DNA from 3 places in the Streptomyces telluris genome. Region 3 is predicted to be linked to each of the others. Evidence: riboswitches for the same ligand, from Rfam matches in the RefSeq annotation. Region 3 holds a riboswitch; each other region holds the start of a gene.
The links. A riboswitch is a leader RNA that binds a small molecule or an ion and turns the genes downstream of it on or off. The one in region 3 is predicted to bind cyclic di-AMP.

Region 1 (3,200 bases), on a different contig from region 3:
GTGGGGCTGGATCGCCACGTACTTCGCCAGGCCCGAGGCCTCCGAGAACTCCAGCGACTCCTGCAGGCGCTCCGGGGTGATGTTCGAGGCCGCGATCTCGCGGACCTTGCCCTCCTTCACCAGCGCGTCCAGAGCGGTGATGAACTCCTCCACCGGCACCGACGGGTCGTCGTAGTGCGTGTAGTAGAGGTCGATGTAGTCGGTGCGCAGGCGGCGGAGGGACTCCTCCACACCCGCCTTGATCACCGCCGCGCGCAGGCCCCGCGGCTCCGGGACGCCCGCGCCGACCTTCGTGGCGAGGACGATGTCGGCACGGTTGCCGCGCGAGGCGAACCAATTGCCGATGACGGTCTCCGACTCGCCGCCCTCGTTGCCCGGGACCCAGGCCGAGTAGACGTCCGCGGTGTCGACGAAATTGCCGCCCGCCGCCGCGTACGCGTCGAGGACGGCAAAGGATTCCGCTTCGTCCGCTGTCCACCCGAAGACATTGCCGCCGAGCGCCAACGGGTGGACGGAGAGATTGCCGATCTTCTTGTGAATGTCAGCCATGTACTCCTGCAGCGCCCTTGTGGGGACGGGTATTCCGCTACGTCCCGTGGCGTTCCGCTACGTCCCGCCGCGTTCCGCTAGGGATGCAGGCCCCTGCCCCTCAGCCACCCCAGCGGGTCGATCGGCGCGCCCCCGCCCGGCCGCACCTCCAGGTGCAGGTGCGGCCCCGTAACGTTGCCCGTCGCACCGACACGGCCTATCACCTGGCCCGGCGCGACCTTCCCCGACGTGACGACCATCGACGACAGGTGGCAGAACCACAGCTCCGTACCGTCGTCGAGCCTCAGCACGATGCGGTAGCCGTACGCCCCCGCCCAGCCGGCCTGAACGACCTTGCCGCCGCCGACCGCCCGCACCGGTGTGCCGGTCGGGGCCGCGAAGTCCTCCCCCGTGTGGTTCGCGGACCACATGTTCCCCGCCTGACCGAAGCCGGCCGTCAGGGTGTACGAGGCCAGGGGGAGCTTGAACCCGCCGGAGGCGGAGTGGCGGGCCGCCGGAGCGGGAGCCTGAGCGCGAGACTGGGCGGGAGCCTGAGCGGATCGCTGCTTCTTCGGCGCCTGCTGCTGCTTCGATGTCTGTTGCTTCGGTGCCTGCTGCTTCGGCGCCTGCCTCGCCGTCTGCTGCCTCGGCGCCTGCTGCTTCGCCGTCTGCTGCTGCTCCGGTGCCGCCGCCCGCGCCTCCGGCGCCTCGGGTGCGTCGGCCCGCTCCTTGTCCGCCTCCGCGGACCGCGCCGCCGCCTCCGCCGCCTTCCGCTCCGCTTCCTTCTTCTGCGTCTCCGCGGCCCGCTTCACCTGGGCCGCCTGCGCCTCGGCCTCGCCCACGCCCTGCTGGTGGTCGGCCTGCTCCAGGATTCTCGCCCGGAGCACCTCACCCGCCGCCGCCGCGCTCTCGGCCATCTCCACGGCGGCCGACGCGCCTTCCTCACCGGCGAATTCGGCGGCAGCGGAATCGACCGAGCCCGCCGCGCTCCCCGCGAAGAACGAGCCAACGCCCGGCAGCTGAGCCAGGTCGGGCATGGATATGGACGTCGCCGGGCGCTCCTGGGCGTGCGCCATGCCGCCCGCGCCGACCGCCGCGATCACGCCCACTCCGAGGACCGCACCGCTGCGGGCCATCGTGCCCCCGCGCGGCTTTACGACGCGGTGGCGGCCGCGGCCCGTACCGAAGGCGTTGTAGACGGAGGGACGGTGGGAAGCGGAGCTGTACGGCGAGTCGGGGTCGTACGCGCTGTCCGACGCGTACCGAAGCTCCGGCCGCCGGGGCTCGGGCTCCGGCTCGTACGGAGGCGCATACGCCGGGACCAGCGGCGGATCGTACGCAGCGGACTCGTACGCGGCAGACTCGTATGCGGCGGACTCGTACGTGGCGGACTCATCCCCCGCCGACTCGTACCCCGCCGACCCATACGCCGCAGGCTCATACGCCACAGGCTCGTACTCGACAGCCTCATACCCGACAGGCTCGTACGCGGCAGGCTCGTACGCGGCAGGCTCGTTGGATGCCACGAAGGCACTCCTTTCCTTCCTTCTCGCCTACCGGGTTAGCTGACGGGTTCGGAGCAGGAAGGTCTCCTACGGGCCGCGCGCGGCCCGATTCACCCCAGGGTGGTGGTTCCCCGGTTCCCAGAACTTGCCGGTGTATCAGGTGGTGCTGTGCCCGCGGGATTCGGCGAAGGCGCACGGCGCAGCGCCTCTTGCGGCGTTGCGACAACCGCGCTCCGTTATCGAACGTTAATAGACATGCCGGGTGGATTCCAAGCCGAACGCCCGAATCCACCGATGCCCTCGGGCACGTCTTCACAGGATGTGCGCCCACGGAACCTGTCGATACTTTCTACGAAATGCTGTTCGATCCGCTCGCCGCGCCGGATCGCCAACAGGGCCATGTCGTCGGCGGCCTGACCGTCCGAATGGCGCGCGACGTCCGCGACCAGGGCGTCCAGCAGCGCCTCCGGGTTCTTGAACCGACAGCCCGTCAGCCCGGCCCGGGGGTCGTAGAACGTACCGCCGGCGTCCCTCGCCTCGGTCACCCCGTCCGTCATCAGCAGCAGCATCGATCCCGCGGGGAACTCCCGCTCCTCCGCCCGGTCCGGCCACACCCCCAGCTCGCCCAGGCCGAGGGGCAGCGCGGGGACGGCGGGGTCCGCCGCGCCGATGCGGCCGTCCGCGTGCAGCAGGAGCGGTGCGGGGTGGCCGCGGTTCAGCAGCCGGAAGACGGGCTCCCCCGGCGGCAGCTCCGCCAGTACGGCCGTGGTGAAGCCCTCGGTCCGGTCCACGGAGTCGGGGCGCAGGTTCGCCCGCCGCGCGCCCTCCCGCTGGAGCGCGTGCTCCAGCCGACCCGCGACGCCCTCCAGCGTGGGCTCCTGCTCGGCCGCCTCCCGGAAGGCGCCGATCACCACGGCGACCGCCTCGACCGCGCCCAGGCCCTTGCCGCGGACGTCGCCGACGATGACACGTACGCCGTGCGGGGTGTCCTGGACCGCGTACAGATCGCCGCCGATCCGGGCGTCGGCCTGGGCGGCGACGTAGCGCGCGGCCACGCGGAGGCCGCCGATCCGGGACGGGGGCGCGGGCAGGACGGCGCGCTGGGCCGCCTCCGCGATGCCGCGGGCGGAGGCGAGCTGCTGATCGCTGCGCCGGGCGATGCGGTTG
Region 2 (3,200 bases), on a different contig from region 3:
GATCAGCAATGCGCGGAAATGAGAAAATAACAAAAGGCCCGGTGATGCCCATATGGCCGCCGCTGGAGAAGGGCAGGACGTGCAGCCGCACGTGCCCCAGCGATCCCGTCTCGACCAGGTGCCGCAACTGCCCGGCCATGACCTCCGGTCCGCCGACCTCATGACGCAGCACGGCCTCGTCCAGCACGGCGCACACCTCCAGCGGCTGCTCGCCCCGGAGCACCGCCTGGCGCGCCATGCGCACCCGCACCAGCTCCTCGACCTGCTCCGGCGCGGGGTCGCCGAGGGCCGCGCGGGTCACGGCGCGGGCGTAGTCCGGCGTCTGCAGCAGGCCGGGCACCACGGTGGTCTCCAGGGTGCTTAACCGCGAGGCCTCCGACTCCAGGCTGATGAAGTCGAGATAGGCGGGAGGCAGCCGGTCCCGGTAGGCGTACCACCAGCCGCGCCGGGCCCCCGCACCCTCGCCCGGTTCGGGGGACCCCGCGCCGCACAGCGCCCCCAGCAGCGCGCGCAGCTCGGCGTCGGTGACCCCGTAGGCGTCCAGCAGCCGGGCCACGTCCGCCGGTTTCACGCCACTGCTGCCCGTCTCGATCCGGCTGACCTTCGACTGGTGCCAGCCCACCGCGCGCGCGGCCTCCAGGCTCGTCAGCCCGGCCAGTTCGCGCTGGCGGCGCAGCTCCGCCCCCAGCTTGCGGCGGCGTACCGCCGGTCCGTACCGCATCGGCCCTCCCCTGGGTCACTGTCGTTGTCATACGTCAGTGTCAATAGCCCAGTGTGCCGCGTGAATCCGGTCGCTCGTCGTAGAGTTCACTGCTTCGGGCGACAGATATATGCATATCTTGGGGGATCGCTCCCATCACAGGCGTTATCAGTGGCAGTCTGTCGCGCAGAGCCGTCCGAGGCCGCTCATGCCCCCCACGACTTACGGCACGCTTCCCGGTTTTCCGTGGCAGCGCAGCCGGAGTCCGGTCTCGGCGGGACCTCGGCTGAAAGGGCCACCGCCATGGCAGACCACCAAGAAGCCACCGTCACGCTGCCGAGCGCCCCCGCCTCGGTCTCCACGGCGCGCCGCTACGTCGCGGAGGTGCTGGCGGACTGGGGGCTTCCGGGCGGGACGGACACCTCGGAGACCGTGCGCCTGATCGTCTCCGAGCTCGCGACCAACGCCGTGCAGCACACCCGGGGCCAGTCGCCCACCTTCACCGTGGACGTCCGCCTCGACCGCGATCAGCAGCTGCGCATCGGCGTCACGGACAGCCACCCGCGCTTCCCCCGGCGGCTGCCCGCCGCGGTCCAGCAGGACAACGGCCGCGGCATGGTGATCATCCGCTGTCTCACCGCGGAGCACGGGGGGCGGCTGTTCTGCACGCCGACCTCCGACGGCGGCAAGACGGTGTGGATCTGCCTCCCCTGGACCGCGCCGGTCAGCGCAGAGCGCTGAACTCCCCTCCGGCCGGCCGGGCCCCCCGCACCCGGGTGCGGGGGGCCTCGGGCCTCTTCGGGCCCTCGTGCGGGGAGGCGCGGGGAGCGGTGTCACCGGCCCTTCCGGGGTCTCCGGGCGGGCCGGTGACGCCGGGTCAGCCGACCCGGCCGTAGAGGACGCTGTTGGTCCAGATCCGCTCCAGACGGACGACCGCGCCCGTCTTGGGTGCGTGCCAGATGCGGCCGTCCCCGTTGTAGATCCCCACGTGGTAGATCCCGCGCCCGGAGACGAAGAAGACGAGGTCGCCGCGTTCGCGTGCGGAGCGGGGGATGTGATGGGTGCTGTTGTACTGCTGGGCGGCGGTGCGGGGCAGGGACTTCCCGGCCCGCTTGAAGGAGTAGAGCGTCAGGCCCGAGCAGTCGAACCGGGAGGGCCCGGTCGCCCCCCACTGATAGGGGGAGCCCTGCTTCGAGGCCGCGATCCGCAGTGCCTGGGAGGAGACGGTAGACGCCTCCGCCTCTGCCGCGCCGCCCGGGACCAGCACGGTGGCTCCGACGGCGGCGAGAGTGAGGGCCGATGCTGCGCCGGCCCTGGACAGCTTTGACGGACGTTTGTGCGCGCCCATGCGCTAACCCTTCGTCAGCCGCCTGTGAAGGATGACCTGTCGGGTTCGGGCAGGCGAAGGTTGCCCGGCCGCTGTCAACGGCTTCACCCCAAGGGCCGACCGCACTACTCTTGGTCGTCCCACCACTCTTGGGTCCTCCATCCCTGCCGTTGCACTCAAGTCGACCCGGCATCCCGGCGGCGGCAGGGTTCGGCGTCCGCCGGGACCGCCCCGCCTGGGTGGCGGGGTCTTGTCGTCGCAGGGATCTTGGCGCAGCCGCCGTGCCGATTCCGAGCGGAACCAGGGGTATGTGAGCCTGATCACTTCTGGGCAATTCCGGTGGACGCGGGGCGATTTGATGGTGTGCGCGCAAGCCGGCTGAGCCGCTGGCCTGCGGCGGTTCGTACCGGCCCGGGGGCAATCCGGCCGTCCGCGCCAAATCGATCAACGCGCCCCGTCTACGCCGTGATCCTTCATGGAGGGGACCGGGGTTTATTCGGGCGCGGACCCCCGGCCCTCCGGCGCACATGGCGCGGAGATCCCTTCGCCCCCGGCGCTCTGCGCCGGGGACCCGTATCGTCCGCGTCGGCATGACCCGCTCGCACCTTCCGTTCACCCGTTTCGTGCAGGCGTGCGAGCCGTGGCGGGGTCGTACCGCCGCGACGACCATGGTCTGCGCCGCCCGTAGCCGGCGGTACGTGTCGTGCGGACGGGCGGCCATGATCCGGCCCAGAAGATCCAGTAGGTGCAGACGACAGTCGGCGCCCGGGTCCGTGGCCATGGCAGTGCAAAGAGTCAGTTAACGCGTTGGAAAAGGTTCCGCCCTAATCTGCAATCACCGGCCACCGGCCGAAGAACCCCAGGTCAACACCGTGTTGAACTCGGGTAGCGTCCCGGTGCGTCCATCCGGGACACCTGGGACGACAGTGAGGTGGGACGCATGCAACTCTCCCCGCGCGAGCAGGAACGACTGCTCCTGCACGTGGCCGCCGACGTGGCCGCCAAGCGCAAGGCCCGCGGCCTGCTCCTCAACCACCCCGAGGCGGTGGCCCTGATCACGGTCCACGTCCTCGAAGGTGCCCGGGACGGCCGCACCGTCGCCGAGCTGATGTCCTCCGGGCGCGCGGTGCTCACCCGCGACGACGTCATGGAGGGCATCCCCGAGATGCTCCA
Region 3 (3,200 bases):
GGCGCGCGCGGCGCCCAGCGGCTCCAGCAGGGCGCGGACCTCCAGCAGATCGGCGGCCTCCTGCTCGGTCGGCTCCGCGACGCAGGCGCCCGCGTGCCGCCGGGTGGTCACGAACCCCTCCGAGGCCAGGGTGCGCAGCGCCTCGCGCACGGGCACGCGCGAAACGCCGTAGCGGCGCGCGAGGACTTCTTCGGTGAGCCTGCTGCCGGGCGGAAACGTGCCCGAAACAATGTCGTCACGGATCGCCGTGCACACGGCGTGCGCGGAAATGCGACGGCCGCTCTGATTTGCTGTGCCATCACCGTTCACGTACGGCCCCGCATGGGTGAACCTCCGCATAACCCCCGCGAAACGCGGCCGATTGACGCCTGTTCAGCGACTCTATTGCAGCCGCCCGCGATTTCCGACGGCGCACGTGAAGTCATCGATATGTTTTGGCCAACACGAGGATACGACGAAGGCCCCGGCCGGTGGGCCGGGGCCTTCATCAGGCGAATGTGCCGCGCGGGGCGCGGGCGGGTGCGTCAGAGGTTGACGCCGTGCTCGCTGAGGTACGCGACCGGGTCGATGTCGGTGCCGTACGTGGCGCCGGTGCGGGCCTCGAAGTGCAGGTGCGGGCCGGTGACGTTGCCCGTGGCGCCGGAGAGGCCGATCTGCTGGCCGGCGGTGACCGACTGGCCGACGCTGACGTCGATGGACGACAGGTGGCCGTACTGCGTGTAGGTGCCGTCGTTGTGCTTGATGACGACGTTGTTGCCGTAGGCGCCGCCGTAGCCGGCCTCGACGATGGTGCCCGCGCCCACGGCCTGGACCGAGGTGCCGGTCGCGGCGTGCATGTCGATGCCGGTGTGGCTGCCGGAGGACCACAGGCCGCTGGAGGCCTTGTAGGACGTGGAGACGTACGAGCCGGCGATCGGCGAGACGAAGGTGTTGAGGCGCTTGCGCTCCTGCTCGCGGGCGACGCGCTCCTGCTCCTTGCGCTCGGCCTCGGCCTTGCGCTTGGCCTCGTCCGCGGCCTTCTTGACGTCGGCGGCCTGCTGCTTGGCAGCGGTCTCGGCCTCGTGGACGGCGGTGTTCTCGGCTGCGGCGCTGGTCTGGACCTGGGCCTGCTCGCCGATGCGGCCGGCCGTGTCCTCGCCGATGACGACGGCCTGGGTCAGGCCGGTGTCCTCGGTGGGGCGCTGGGTCTCGTCGGGAGAGGCGGCCATCGCCGGGGCGGCGAGGCCCGCGACGACACCGGTGGCGGCGAGGGTGGCTATGCCCGCCGCGTTCGCGCTGACGCGAACGGCGCGGCTCGGCTTGCGGTGCTTCCCGGTGGCACGAGTGAACGCCATTGGTGAGGCTGGTCCTTTCCTTCCCTCTCGCCTACCGGGTTAGCTGACGGGTTCGGAGCAGGAAGGTCTCCTACGGATCCCTCCGGAAAGGGGCCCGATTCACCCCAGGGACACTTGGGTCCCCGGCTCCCCTGGCTCGCGCCGTACGGGGACTCGGCGATGTCTGCCCGGGCCGCGGATGCGACGCACATCTGACGGACAGACGCTTTGACGCTAGACGCCGCCACTTTCGATCGGCAAACAGAAGCCCCGTTTTGTGGCCCACGCCACAACGCAGACGTGCAACCACTCCGCTAAATCGGACATTTGGCAGGCACGCACGCCTCAGGAGCGCGCGTGCCTGCCGGTTGACGGGCCGACCGGCGCGGCCGGCCCGCCGGGGCTTCAGCCCGTGATCACGGTCACTTCGCCGATGCCGAGGGCCCGGACGGGCTCCTCGATCTGCGCGGCGTCACCGACGAGCACCGTCACCAGGCGGTCGACCGGGAAGGCGCTCACCACGGCGGCGGTGGCCTCCACCGTGCCCGTCGCGGCGAGACGCTCGTACAGGTGCGCCTGGAAGTCGTCCGGCAGGTGCTGCTCGACCTGGTCGGCGAGGGTGCCCGCGACGGCCGCCGCCGTCTCGTACTTCAGCGGGGCGACGCCGACGAGGTTCTGCACGGCGGAGTCGCGCTCCTCGTCCGTCAGGCCCTCGGCGGCGAGGGTGCGCAGGACGGTCCACAGGTCCTCCAGCGCGGGGCCGGTGGAGGCGGTGTCCACCGAGCCGCTGATGGCGAGCATGGCCGCGCCGGTGCCCTCCGGGGTGGACAGCAGCACCTGGCCGAAGGAGCGCACCCCGTAGGTGTAGCCCTTCTCCTCGCGCAGGACGCGGTCCAGACGGGAGGTGAGGGTGCCGCCCAGGCAGTACGTGCCGACGCTCTGGGCGGGCCAGACCTGACCGTGCCGGTCGGCGCCGATGCGGCCGATGAGGAGCTGCGTCTGGACCGCGCCGGGGCGGTCCACGATGACGACGCGGCCGGTGTCGTCCGCGGTGACCGGCTTGAGCGGGTACGGCTCGGCCGGGGAACCCGTCCAGGCGCCGAGGGAGTCGGCGAGGGCCTCGTCGAGGTCGACGCCGGTGAAGTCGCCGACGACCACGGCGGTCGTCGTGGCGGGACGCACGTGGGCCTCGTAGAAGGCCCGCACGGAGGCGGCGTCGATGCGGGCGACCGTCTCCTCGGTGCCCTGGCGCGGGCGGGACATCCGCGAGCCGGCCGGGAAGAGCTCCTTGGAGAGCGCCATGGCGGCCCGGCGGGCGGGGTTGGCCAGCTCGTGCGGGATCTCGTCCAGGCGGTTGCCCACCAGGCGCTCGACCTCGTGGTCGGGGAAGGCGGGGGCGCGCAGCGCGTCGGCCACGAGGCCGAGAGCCTTGCCGAGCCGGGAGGCGGGGACCTCCAGGGACAGGCGCACGCCGGGGTGGTCGGCGTGGGCGTCGAGGGTGGCGCCGCAGCGCTCCAGCTCGGCCGTGAACTCCTCGGCGGTGTGCTTGTCGGTGCCCTCGGACAGGGCGCGCGCCATGATGGTGGCGACGCCGTCGAGGCCCTCCGGCTCCGCGGCGAGGGGGGCCACCACGTTGATGTCGACGGCGACGACCTGCTGGCCCGGGCGGTGGCAGCGCAGCACCGTCAGGCCGTTGGGGAGCGTGCCGCGCTCGGGGGCGGGGAAGGCCCAGGGGGCCGCGGTTCCGGCCCGGGGCCGAGGGTGGAAGTCCATGGAAGGCTGGGCGGTGTCAGCGGCCAGGGCGTCGCTCACTTGGCCGTCTCCTCTTCTGCTTCGGCGTTCTCGTCGGCGGCGGGGGCGGCCGGCTCGGTGGGCTCGTACACCAGC

Region 1: linked by a shared signal. The riboswitch ahead of NQU55_RS34480 (M23 family metallopeptidase) and the one ahead of NQU55_RS23305 (M23 family metallopeptidase) in region 3 are both predicted to bind cyclic di-AMP.
Region 2: linked by a shared signal. The riboswitch ahead of NQU55_RS00250 (C40 family peptidase) and the one ahead of NQU55_RS23305 (M23 family metallopeptidase) in region 3 are both predicted to bind cyclic di-AMP.

The regions. Positions count from the first base shown of each region.
Region 1 is NZ_JANIID010000056.1:4,128-7,327, reverse strand. It holds gene NQU55_RS34485 (aldo/keto reductase) at 1-549, opposite strand, end outside; gene NQU55_RS34480 (M23 family metallopeptidase) at 627-1,664, opposite strand; cyclic di-AMP (ydaO/yuaA leader) riboswitch at 2,064-2,194, opposite strand; gene NQU55_RS34475 (PP2C family protein-serine/threonine phosphatase) at 2,270-3,200, opposite strand, start outside.
Region 2 is NZ_JANIID010000001.1:50,759-53,958, forward strand. It holds gene NQU55_RS00240 (helix-turn-helix domain-containing protein) at 1-721, opposite strand, end outside; gene NQU55_RS00245 (ATP-binding protein) at 1,004-1,441, shown strand; gene NQU55_RS00250 (C40 family peptidase) at 1,578-2,048, opposite strand; cyclic di-AMP (ydaO/yuaA leader) riboswitch at 2,053-2,237, opposite strand; gene NQU55_RS00255 (urease subunit gamma) at 2,968-3,200, shown strand, end outside.
Region 3 is NZ_JANIID010000023.1:65,525-68,724, reverse strand. It holds gene NQU55_RS23310 (GntR family transcriptional regulator) at 1-339, opposite strand, end outside; gene NQU55_RS23305 (M23 family metallopeptidase) at 525-1,334, opposite strand; cyclic di-AMP (ydaO/yuaA leader) riboswitch at 1,348-1,503, opposite strand; gene NQU55_RS23300 (M16 family metallopeptidase) at 1,719-3,086, opposite strand; gene NQU55_RS23295 (M16 family metallopeptidase) at 3,122-3,200, opposite strand, start outside.